Linked DNA regions of Enhydrobacter sp.. Each later gene encodes a partner of the first gene's protein in a complex. Links are inferred from orthologs where the notes say so. Each region holds a gene or a part of one and is shown on either strand. Other genes may lie near its edges. The genes, in order: OJF58_RS04345 and hfq.

The links.
Region 2: the proteins of OJF58_RS04345 (region 1) and hfq are in contact, whole or in part, in a crystal structure (PDB 3VU3), measured with the Escherichia coli proteins. The link is inferred for Enhydrobacter sp. from one-to-one orthologs.

The regions. Positions count from the first base shown.
Region 1 is NZ_CP126889.1:821,693-827,665, forward strand. The notes cover bases 2,177-4,998. They hold OJF58_RS04345 (catalase), read right to left. Parts: upstream 4,410-4,998; coding sequence 2,943-4,409; downstream 2,177-2,942. Other genes in these bases: OJF58_RS04340 (LLM class flavin-dependent oxidoreductase), read right to left, coding at 2,177-2,932; OJF58_RS04350 (response regulator), read right to left, coding at 4,499-4,924; ppa (inorganic diphosphatase), read right to left, coding at 4,921-4,998. Outside these bases: OJF58_RS04325 (LLM class flavin-dependent oxidoreductase), read left to right, coding at 1-803; OJF58_RS04330 (hypothetical protein), read left to right, coding at 865-1,164; OJF58_RS04335 (2-hydroxychromene-2-carboxylate isomerase), read right to left, coding at 1,186-1,824; more of OJF58_RS04340, read right to left, coding at 1,844-2,176; more of ppa, read right to left, coding at 4,999-5,457; OJF58_RS04360 (response regulator transcription factor), read left to right, coding at 5,603-5,973.
Region 2 is NZ_CP126889.1:4,828,669-4,834,584, forward strand. What follows is about bases 3,152-5,916. They hold hfq (RNA chaperone Hfq), read right to left. Parts: upstream 4,773-5,916; coding sequence 4,530-4,772; downstream 3,152-4,529. Other genes in these bases: hflX (GTPase HflX), read right to left, coding at 3,179-4,528; OJF58_RS24070 (HAD family hydrolase), read right to left, coding at 4,878-5,534; OJF58_RS24075 (D-amino-acid transaminase), read right to left, coding at 5,531-5,916. In the rest of the region: OJF58_RS24035 (MBL fold metallo-hydrolase), read left to right, coding at 1-411; OJF58_RS24040 (hypothetical protein), read left to right, coding at 471-1,106; mazG (nucleoside triphosphate pyrophosphohydrolase), read left to right, coding at 1,170-2,000; OJF58_RS24050 (inositol monophosphatase family protein), read right to left, coding at 1,997-2,830; OJF58_RS24055 (co-chaperone GroES), read right to left, coding at 2,836-3,123. UniProt on the Escherichia coli protein: RNA chaperone that binds small regulatory RNA (sRNAs) and mRNAs to facilitate mRNA translational regulation in response to envelope stress, environmental stress and changes in metabolite concentrations.

The DNA.
Region 1 (5,973 bases):
ACACGGCGATGCGCGTCATGGGGAAGGATCCCATGAAGGCCGGGCCATTCCGGGAGTATCTGCGCGTCCTGCGCGGCCTCCTGCATGGCGAGGAAGTGGACTACCTGCTCGACGGCGAGCGCCATGACATACGCTTCCTGCATCCCGACCGGGGCTTCATCGATGTCGCCCATGCGGTGCCGATCTACGTGGCGGCCGACGGCCCGCTGGCTCTCAAGACGGCCGGCGCCTACGGCGACGGACGGGTCTGCTCGCACAACCAGACGCGCAGCCGCCTGCAGAAGAGCCTCGATGTCATGCGCGAGGGCGCCGCCGCGGTCGGCCGCGCCCTGCCGGACGACTTCCATACGGCCGCTCTCACCTACGCCTGCGTGCTCGAGCCCGGCGAGAGCATGACATCGGACCGCGTGATCGACGCGGTCGGCCCGATGGCGGCGGCAACGCTGCACTACTGGTGGGAGCTCTACCAGAAGGATGGCGACACGAGCACCGTGGCCGGACGCTGCCGCAGTCTGTGGGAGGAGTATCTCGCTTTCACCGAGAAGATGGAGATGCCGCTCGCCAGGCGCTATCAGCAGGTCCACCTTGGTCATTGCGCCTTCCTGCCGCCGGAGGAACGGCGTTTCATCACCGAGGACCTGATCCGGGCCACCGGCGGCCTGGTCGGGACGCCCGACGAGATCATCGCCATGCTGCGCGAGCGCGAGGCGATGGGTCTCGACGAGGTGACCCTCTTGCCGGCGATGGCCGAGGCGCGGCGCAACCTCGGCGACTTCGCCGCGACGGTGATCGCCCGGTATTGAGGCAGTGGCAAGTCGCGGTGGCGCGCTCTACCCTCGAGACAGGCAAAAGAGGGCAACCGCCATGACGACAATCGATGCTTTCCGCGAGAGCGTGTCGGCCGCGGCGCCGCCGCCTGGGCTGGCACTCCCCCTGCAGGCGCTGTGGTGGGTGCGGCATGGCGATTGGGATCGGGCGCACGAATGCGTCCAGCAATGCGAAGGCAACCAGGACTGCGATTGGGTGCACGCCCATTTGCATCGGCAGGAAGGCGATATGGCGAATGCCGGCGGATGGTACCGTCGTGCCGGCCGGCCTGTGTCGGACCTTTCGCTGCCGGACGAATGGACGCTCATCGCGACGGAAATGCTGTCGCGACAATAGGGACAATAGGAAGGTCGTCGGCTACACGTCCGGCCATTCGGGTTGTGCGTCACGCGCTCGCGGCGGGCTCGGCGAGGCGAGCTCCTCGTCGATGAAGTCCATCCGATCCTTGCCCCAGAACATCTCCTCGCCCACGAAGAAGGTGGGCGCGCCGAAAACACCGCGCTGCAGCGCCTTGTCCGTCTCCGAGGCAAGCTCGCCACGAATCTCGGCCCCGTCGAGAAGGGCGACGAAGCGTTCAGGATCGACGCCCAGCTTGGCGGCGACAGGGCGCAGCCCGGCGATCTCTCCCACCGAGGCGTCGTCGCGCTCCCAGTAAGCCGAGAAGATCTCCTCCATGAATTCCCACTCCCTGCCGAAGCGTCGCATGGCGAGCGCACCGCGCAGGGCAGCGCTGGTCTTCATCGGAAACTTGGTCGGCATGCGGAAAGGCAGACCATGGCGTCTCGCCCAGCGCATCAGGTCGATCCTGCGGTTGCGCAGCTTGGCCTTCGGCTCCTCCATCAGCACGTAGTTCTGCTTGCGGAAGACATAGCCGAGATTGAAGGGGTGCGGCACGACCGTTGCGCCGTGCTTTCGCGCCACCGGCTTGATCAGATGGAGGGCAAAGTAGCTGTTGGTGCTGCCGAGGTCCCAGTGGAACTCGATGGTCTTGCTCATCGGCCTGTCGAAGTCCGTTTCATGCGGCCTTTGCCCCGTCCAGCTCCTCGGCGCCGACCCGCAGCCGCGGGATCAGCTCGCGGCCGAAGTCGACGGCATCCTCGAAAGGGTCGAAACCGCGGAGCAGGAACGAGTGGACGCCGAGCTTGTAGTATTCCAGCAGAGCCCGTGCCACCTGCTCGGGCGTGCCGACCAGGCAGGAGGTATTGCCCACCGCGCCTGTCGCCTCGGCAATCGGCATCCACAGCCGCTCGTCATGGGTCTCGCCCTTCGCCGCGAAGTCGAGCAGGCGGCGGGCCGACTGAGCGAGCGGCTTCCGGGCATTGCCGAAGCCCGTTGGATCGCCCGGCTTCCGGATCGAGGCCAAAATCCGCCGTGCGCGATCCCACGCTGCTCCCTCGGTGGCGGCAAGGATGGGCCGGAACGACATATTGAAAGCAGGTGTGCGGCCGTAAGCTGCGGCGCGCGCCCGGAATTCGGCGATTCGCTCGGCCGTCGCCGCAAGCGGCTCGCCGAACGCCGCGAACACATCGCAATGCTTCGCACCCATCGCCAGCGCCCCTTCGGACGAACCGCCGAAGAACAGCGGCGGGTGCGGCTTTCGCAACGGCCGGACGTCGGAATGGGCTCCCTGGACATGGTAGAATTCGCCGGCGAAGTCGAACCGCTGCTCGCTCGTCCAGGCGAGCTTCATCACCTCGAGATACTCCGCGGCGCGTCGATAGCGCTCTTCCTTCGGCGCAAAATCGCCGTCGCCATGCTGCTCGGCGTCGCTCGCCCCGGAGATGACATGGAGTGCGAGGCGTCCACCGGTGAGATGGTCGAAGGTCGCGATCTTACGCGCCGCCAGGGTCGGCGCAACGAAGCCCGGCCGATGGGCGATCAGGAAGCCGAGGCGGCCGGTATGGTGCGCGGCATACTGGGCGACGAGGAAGCCTTCGGCCGACGAGGCCGTGTAGCCGACCAGCACGAGATCGAATCCCGCCGCTTCGTGCGCCTGGGCAAACGCCGCCAGATAGGAGGGCGATATGCCACCCTTGATGACATGGACCGTGGCGTCGCCGGCAGGCGGCGCCACGCCGATCATGCCGATCACCCGTACAGGCATCCGGCCGCCCTCAATCGGTGGCGATCTTGGACACGTCGCCCGGCGCGACGCCGAGCGCGGCGGCCACCCCCTTGCCGTAGGCCGGATCGGCCTTGAGGCAGTTCCCGATGTGCCGGGCCTTGATCCCGTCGGGCACGCCGGCCATCGCGCGGCCGGTATTGGCGAAAAGCGCCTGCTGTTGCCCGGGCGTCATCAGCCGGAACAACGCGCCGGGCTGCGAGAAATAGTCGCTGTCCTCGCGGTGGTTCCAGTGGTCGGCCGCGCCTTCGATCGACAGCGGCGGCTCGCGGAAGTCGGGCTGTTCCTGCCACTGGCCGAAGCTGTTCGGCTGATAGCCGACCGTGCCGCCGTAGTTGCCATCGACGCGCATCTGGCCGTCGCGGTGATAGCTGTGCACCGGACAACGGGCGGCATTGACCGGAATCAGATGATGGTTGACGCCGAGCCGGTAGCGTTGCGCGTCGCCGTAGGAGAACAGACGCGCCTGCAGCATCTTGTCGGGCGAGAAGCCGATGCCCGGCACGACGTTGGCCGGATTGAAGGCCGACTGCTCGACCTCGGCAAAGAAGTTCTCGGGATTGCGATCGAGCTCCATCACGCCGACATCGATCAAGGGATAGTCCTTGTGCGGCCATACCTTCGTGAGATCGAACGGGTTGTACGGCACCTTCGAGGCATCCTTCTCGGGCATGACCTGGATCTTCAGCGCCCACTTCGGGAACTCCTTCTTCTCCAGCGACTCGTAGAGATCGCGCTGATGGCTTTCGCGGTCCTTGCCGATGATCGCTTCCGCTTCGGCATCGGTCAGGTTCCGGATGCCCTGCTGGCAGCGGAAGTGGAACTTGACCCAGAAGCGCTCGTTGTCGCGATTGATGAAGCTGAAGGTATGGCTGCCGAACCCGTGCATATGGCGGTAGCTCGCCGGAATGCCGCGATCGCTCATCACGATCGTGACCTGGTGCAGCGCCTCCGGCAGCGAGGTCCAGAAGTCCCAGTTGTTCCGCGCGCTGCGCATGTTCGTCCGCGGATCGCGCTTCACCGCATGATTGAGATCTGGGAATTTCAGCGGATCGCGCAGGAAGAAGACCGGCGTGTTGTTGCCGACCATGTCCCAGTTGCCTTCCTCGGTATAGAACTTGACGGCGAAGCCGCGGATGTCGCGCTCGGCGTCGGCGGCGCCCCGTTCGCCCGCGACCGTCGTGAAGCGCGCAAACAGGTCGGTCTTCTTGCCGACCGCAGAGAAGATCTTCGCCCGCGTATACTTCGTAATGTCGTGGGTAACGGTGAAGGTCCCGTAGGCGCCGGATCCCTTGGCATGCATGCGCCGCTCCGGGATGACCTCGCGGTCGAAGTGGGCGAGCTTCTCGAGCAGCCAGACGTCCTGGAGCAGCAGCGGTCCGCGCCGGCCGGCGGACATCGAGTTCTGATTGTCGACGACGGGCGCGCCCGCCGCGGTGGTCAGCTTGTTCTCGGTCATGTGTGCACCCCTCTTCCTGAACGACGGAAGAAATCTGCGCCCCGGTCCCCGGCCTGTCAATTAATTTAGAATTATTCTAAAATGAGGGGCTAGAGACCGGACTTCAGCGACGCCAGTACCAGCTCGACGACCTCGTCGCTGTGGTACGGCTTGTTCAGGAAGGCGCGATCACGGTAGCGCGGCGGCATGAGCGCACTCGACTGACCGGAGATGAAGACAAAGGGGATGCGCTGCGCGGCAAGTGCATCGGCCAGCGGAAACGCCGTCTCGCTGTTGCGCAGGGTGACGTCCAGCAGCGCGGTCTCGATGGCCCGGTCGGCCATCAGGTCGTAGGCCCCCTGCACCGACGCGACCGGCCCGACGACCGCGGCCCCCGCCTCCTCCAGGATCGACGCAAGCTCGAACGCAATCTCGGCATTGTCCTCGACCACAAGGACCGTCCGCCCGGCAAGCGGCTTCGAGGCTGGCGCCGCTTCCGGCGTCCGCCCCTCCCCGTCGGTATCGCGACGGCTCATGATCGCTTCGTCCCGGCGCGCCGAATGGCCGCCGCAATCAGGCCGCATGCCTCTTCGACGTCACCCCAGCCCAGCAGCCTGACCCATTTGCCGGGCTCGAGATCCTTGTAATGGACGAAGAAGTGCTCGATCTGCTGGCGCGTGATCTCCGGCAGGTCCTTGTAGCTCTTCACATGGATGTAGCGCTGGGTGATCTGTGAGGTCGGCACGGCGATGATCTTCTCGTCGCCGCCGCCGTCGTCCTCCATCCTGAGCACGCCGAGCGGCCGCACGTTCATGACGGCCCCGGGGATGATCGGCCGGGTGTTGGCGATCAACACGTCGATCGGATCGCCGTCATCCGACAGCGTGTGCGGCACGAAACCGTAGTTCCCGGGATAACGCATGGGCGTGTACAGGAAGCGGTCGACCACTAGCGTTCCCGCCGCCTTGTCCATCTCGTACTTGATGGGCTCGCCGCCGATCGGGACCTCGATGAGGACATTGACGTCGTCGGGCGGATTGCGGCCAATGGCGATGGCGTCGAGATTCATGCACGGGTCCTGATCGCAACGGAGAGCCTGTCAGGATGCCCTCTCGTGCTCCAAAAGGAAACCGCCTGCACGGCGCCGGTTCCGTCGCCTCATTTTGGATCGCCTCATTTTACAAGGGGCATGCGGATAGAAATAATTGGCCGCTATGACCGAAACCCTGTCCGCGCGCAGCTTTCTGATCGCCGACGACCATCCGATGGTCCGCGATGCGCTGAGCACCGTCCTGTCGCAAAGCTTCCCGGGCGCAGTCATCGGTCTCGCCGGCAGCCTTGCCGAGACGCAGGCGGCGCTGGAGCATCAGCCCGACACCGACGCCTTGCTGCTCGACCTCGACATGCCCGGCATGGAGGGCCTGACGGGCCTGGCCCTCCTGCGTTCGGATTGGCCGACCGTGCCGATTATCGTCGTCTCCGCGGCGCGCGACGCCGCCATCGCACGGCGCACGCACGACCTCGGCGCTTCGGCTTATGTCGAAAAGTCGGCCTCGCTCGAGGAGATCGCGGCCACCGTGCGCGC
Region 2 (5,916 bases), 4.0 Mb from region 1 along the record:
GCGGAAGAGGGCGGGTTTTACAATCCGATCTACCGAGCCAACGAGATCGAAGGACCGTTCACGGCCGCCGGCCTGCCGGTTATCCCGATTCCGCTGGACCACGGCACGATCCCGTCGCTCGGTTTCCGCTTCGGCCCGGTCGTCTACGCCAACGATGTCGTGGCGCTTTCGGACAAGGCCTTCGAACTCATGCGAGGCGTGGAGGTGGTGATCGTCGACGCCATGCGTTATCGGCCGCATCCCACCCATGCCCATCTCGACCTGGCCCTCGACTGGATCGCGCGCATCGGCCCTAGGCGGGCTTTTTTGACCAATCTCCACATCGACATGGACTATGCTGAGCTCGACCGGCGCACGCCGGCCCACGTGTCCCCCTGCCATGATGGTTTGGTAATAAATTCAGTATCTTAATGTCATATCTTGAAGTTATTCGTAGGCGCAAACAAAAGGAGTCCGGCCGCCGGATCCTCTTGGCTGTTGCGCTTGCGCTCTGCTGGGCCGGCTCGGCACATGCCCAAAGCGAGCTGGATGCGGGCGCGCTGACCTTCAAGGACTTCGCTGTGGCCGATCGCGGCGCCAGCTTCTACCGGCCACTCGCCGTCACTCTGGAAGGTACCGCCACGACATCCGCCAACGTACTGCAAATTGACAATGCCAACGGCCTTGCACGCCTCCATTTCAAGGCCGTCAAGATGGACGCTGCGGTGCCCCTGGGCTGGCAGGCGATCGACGACCGGGAGCGCGGCATGGCCTATAGCGAGGACCAGAGCTACCGGCTGATCCTCTGGCGCGTCGACTTTGCGTTCGAGGGCGTGAGCAATGCCGAGCACTACGCGATGGCCAAGGTCGGCACGATCGAAGCGCGGCGGCCGCCGACCAAGGCCCAGGCGCGCAAGCTCGGCGATGGCACGTACCTCATCGTCTACGAGAACGTGCCGCCGAGCCGGGGTGACCACGAGTCCCGCACGGTTTTCGACCTGATCATGCCGAACCCGGCAAACCCCAAGGAGGGCGCGTTGATGACCTTGGGCATGCCGGCGAGCCAAGGGCTACGCGGGCTCAAGCTGCTGGCACTTCTAAAGCAAAATATCCATATTTCCTGGTAATAGACTTAGATAATAAGATAAATAATATTTGTCATAATATATATTATACGATAACTGAAGATCATGGCTTCCGACCGTCCGACGCCCGAGAAGCTCCCCAAGGAACCGCTGGCCCGGCTCCTGGCCGTCATGGCATGGCTGCGCGATCGTCGGCACGGCTGTCCATGGGACATCGAGCAGACCTTCAGGACGATCGCGCCCTACACCATCGAGGAAGCCTACGAGGTGGCCGACGCCATCGAGCGCGGCGATCTGGCAGCGCTCAAGGAGGAGTTGGGCGATCTCCTGCTGCAAGTCGTCTACCACGCCCAGATGGCGGCCGAGGCTGGCGCCTTCGCCTTCGAGGATGTGGCCCAGGCGATCGCCGACAAGATGGTCGACCGCCATCCGCACGTCTTCGACGGCCACGAGATCGCCGACGCGGCCGCCCAGACCGTCTCCTGGGAGGCCCGCAAGGCGGCGGAGCGCGCCGGGAAGAATGGCGACGGCGAGCGGGCGGGCAGCCTGGACGGGGTGGCGCGCGCCCTGCCCGCCCTGCTGCGGGCGGAAAAGCTGCAGAAGCGGGCGGCCCGGGTCGGCTTCGACTGGAAGTCGATCGGACCGGTGATCGACAAGATCGAGGAGGAGCTTGGCGAACTGCGCGTCGAGATCAATGCCCGCGTACTCGACCAGGCCCGCATTGCCGACGAGCTGGGTGACGTCCTGTTCGCCGTCGCCAACCTCGCTCGGCACTGCAAGGTCGATCCCGAGGCCGCGCTTCGCGCCACAAACGACAAGTTCGAGCGCCGTTTCCGCTACATCGAGCGGCGCCTGGCGCAGGAGGACCGCCATCCGTCCGACGCCAGCCTCGAGGAAATGGAAGCGCTCTGGCAGGAGGCCAAGAGCAAGGTCTAGGAGCGCTGTGCGAGGAGCGGCAGCCGGACGGCTTCCAGCACCGTTCTCACCTCCCTCAGCACCTCCGGCGTCGCCGCGGCGATGATTCCCGCCTCGACGCCCCCTGCCGGCCTGTACGGCTCGCCGTCGAAGCGGACGGCTATGCCGCCCGCCTCCGTGATCATCAGCGCGCCCGCCGCGTGGTCCCATGGCTTGGTCCGGCGGTAGAGGCTGAATTCGCGGTTGCCGGCCAGGATCTCGAGATATTCGCGACCGGCGCAATTGAGCGATGTCAGACTGCCGACGGCGCTGCGCTGCCCCGGCGAGAGCTGCCGGTCGAATTCCTTGCGCATCTTGAAGCCGATATAGCCGCGCGGCGGCCGGCTTACCGTCAGCCTGGGAACGGATTCGCCCTGCAGCCTCACTCCCTGTCCTTTGCCGGCAACGGCCATTCGGTCGTTCGGGACGTCCAGGATCCAGCCGCCAATGGCCTCGGCGTCGTGCACCAGACAGACGATGATGGCGAAGCGCTCGCGGCCGGCCGCGAAGTTCGCCGTGCCGTCCAGCGGATCGACGATCCAGCAGCTTTCGCCCGGCCGGCCGATCAGCTCCAGAAGGCTGGCATCGTTCTCGACCGACTCTTCCCCCACGACCGGCACGCCGGGCAGGATCTTCGCCAGCCCCGAGGCAAGGCGCTGCTCGGCAGCGACGTCGGCCACCGTGACCACATCGCCCGGCCGCTTGTGGCGGATATCCTCCTGCGCGAGGTTGCGAAACCGCGGCAGCAGCTCGACCGCGGCCGTCTCGCGCATCAGCCCGGCGACGCGCTCGAGGTCGCCGAAGGCCAGCATCGGCTTCAGCCGAGGATCCCGAACAGGTCCTCTTCCTTGAGGATCACGTGATCGACGCCGTCGAGCTTGACCTCGGTGCCCGACCACTTGCCGTAGATCACCTTGTCGCCGACCTTCACGCCGATCGGCATCAGGCGGCCGTCGTCGAGCCGCTTGCCCTTGCCGACAGCCACGACCTCGCCCTGCATCGGCTTCTCCTGGGCGGTATCGGGAATGATGATGCCGGCCTTGGTCTTGGTCTCGGCGGAGATCGGCTTCAGCAGCACCCGATCATGTAACGGGTTGAATTTCATGGTCTTTCCCTAGCTTGAGGAACGCGCCGCTTATAGAAAGCGGCGGCGGCGGGTGTCAACGCGCCAGCCGTCGCTCGAACCGCGCGGCCGTCGCGGCATCCAGGGCCACCGTCAGGCGCGCCGTCTCCCCGTCGTCGCGGCGGCTGCGCACATCACCGTTGCGGTACAGCCAGGCGATGGTGGCGCCGTCGCTCAGAGGCACCTCGATCTCGCGTGCCGCGCCGCCACGGCCGAGGCGCTCCTCGATGGCGACCAGCAGAGCCTCCACGCCCTCACCGCTCAGCGCCGAGACCGGAAACTGTCGCGCCCGCCCGGACCCCGCTGCCGCTTTCGTCTTCAGGACACTGCACTGCTCCGCAGGCAGGGTATCGATCTTGTTCAGCGCCTCGATCATGGGCGTCCCGCCGCCCTCCTCGATCGCCCCCAGCGCCCGCAGCACCTCCTCGACGTCGACGCGCTGGCGCTCGCTGTCCGGATGGGCGATGTCGCGCACATGCACGATCAGATCGGCCTCGATCACCTCCTCGAGGGTGGCGCGGAAAGCGGCGACGAGGTGCGTCGGCAGGTCGGACACGAAGCCGACCGTGTCGGAGATCACGCATTGGCGGCCATTGGGCAACCTGATCGCGCGCATCGTCGGATCGAGCGTGGCGAAAAGCAGATTCTGCGCCATCACCTCGGCGCCGGACAGTCGGTTGAACAAGGTCGACTTGCCGGCGTTGGTGTAGCCCACCAGCGCCACCGTCGGCAGGCGCGCTCTGCGGCGGCCGGCGCGGTTGACGGCGCGCGTACGCTTCACAGCTTCGAGGTCGCGCTTGATCTTGACGATACGCTCGCCGATCAGGCGGCGGTCGATCTCGATCTGCGATTCGCCGGGACCGCCCAGGAAGCCGAAGCCGCCGCGCTGGCGCTCGAGGTGGGTCCACGACCGGACCAGGCGGCCGCGCTGGTAGTCGAGCGCCGCCAATTCCACCTGCAGCCGTCCCTCGTGCGTGCGGGCGCGCGCACCGAAGATCTCGAGGATCAGCCCGGTGCGGTCGATGACCTTGGTGTTCCAGGCCTTCTCGAGATTGCGCTGCTGCACGGGCGTGAGCTTGTCGTCGACGATGACGAGGCCGGTCCCCTGCTCTTCCACGGCCGCCTTGACGCGCTCGACAGTGCCCTTGCCGATCAGCGTTGCCGGCGTGACGCGACGCATCGGCACGGTCAGGGCGAGCCGCACATCGAGATCGATGGCGCGCGCGAGACCGACCGCCTCTTCCAGCTTCGCCTCGCTGTCGCGGCGATCGCCATTGAGTGCAGGCCAATGGGGGCTCAGTACGGCGGCAATCGTGGCCGGCCGCGCCGTCTCCTGCGGCGAGCGCCTGTGCCGCGCATGTCCGTTGAACTCGATATCGTCCGTCAAATCAGCCTTCGGCCTTGTCTCCGTCGAACAACTGCACCGGCGTCACCGGCATGATGGTCGAGATCGCATGCTTGTAGACGAGCTGCGAATGACCATCCCGGCGCAGCAGCACCGAGAAATTGTCGAACCAGGTGACGATTCCCTGCAGCTTGACGCCGTTGACCAGAAAGATCGTGACCGGCGTCTTGTTCTTGCGCAGGTGGTTCAGGAAGACGTCCTGAACGTTTTGTGCCTTTTCACTCATGTTGTTGGCCTCTTGCTGGGCATCCGGCACACCTGACGGCCACCGGTTGGGGGTACGCGGTCCTTTCCCGCTACCAGGTTGCAGCAAATATAGGCGACGCTGCCCTCAAAGCAATGCCGCCAGCTCATGACAATTGCGTGCGTGCAGACGTGGCGGAAATGCCTTCAGGCGCTCCGCGAACTGGTCCATGCCGCCGAAATAGACCGGCAGGCAGCCGGCGGCATGGGCGCATTCGAGATCGGCCGGGGTGTCTCCCACCATCCACACGCTCTCGTCCGGAGCAATTCCGGTGCCATCGAGCGCGAGGTAGATCGGATCGGGCGCCGGCTTGTCGCGCTTGGCGTCCTTGGCGCCGACTGCCTTCGATATCCAGCGTTCCCAACCGAGATGCCTGAGCTCCGCGCGGAGATTCTCGCCCACCTTGTTGCTGACGACCGCGACATAGCAGCCCGCGGCGCAGGCGCGCGCCAACAGCGCTTCCGCGCCCGGCAGCGGCTCGAGTCGGTCGAGATGGATGCGGTGGAACGTCTGGTAGAATATTCGCTCGGCTTCGACCGCACGCTCGCCGAACAGCTTCGGGAAGGCGTCGCGCAGCGAGCCGTGCGCCCGTTCCTGCACCTCGCGGGCCGTCCAGGGTGGCAGCCCAAAGGCAGCGAAGGTGTCGCGATAGCACTCGACGATCGTCGGCCAGGTATTGACCAGCGTATTGTCCCAGTCGAACAGGATGGCGCGCGGCAGCTCCGAACCGGCAGGTCTCGTCAAGTGACCGTCTCCCCTGCCTCGGCGAAGCGCACGTATTCCTCGCGCAACCGGCGTGCCGTCGGTCCGGGCTTGCCGTCGCCGACAGGCGCGTCGTCGATCCTGATCACGGGCGTCACAAACGACGTGGCGCTGGTGATGAAGGCCTCGTTGGCCTGCTTGGCCTCAGCCAGGCTGAACGGCCGCTCGACCAGCTTGAGCTGGAGCTTGTCGGCGATCGACTTCAGCGTGCCGCGGGTGATGCCGGCCAGGATCCCGCTGTCGGTCTGCCGCGTGATCAGCTCGCCGTCCCCGGTCACGATCCAGGCGTTGGTCGAGGCGCCTTCGGTGACGCAGCCCTTGGCATCGACCAGCCAGGCTTCGTAGGCGCCGCTCTCGCGCGCGG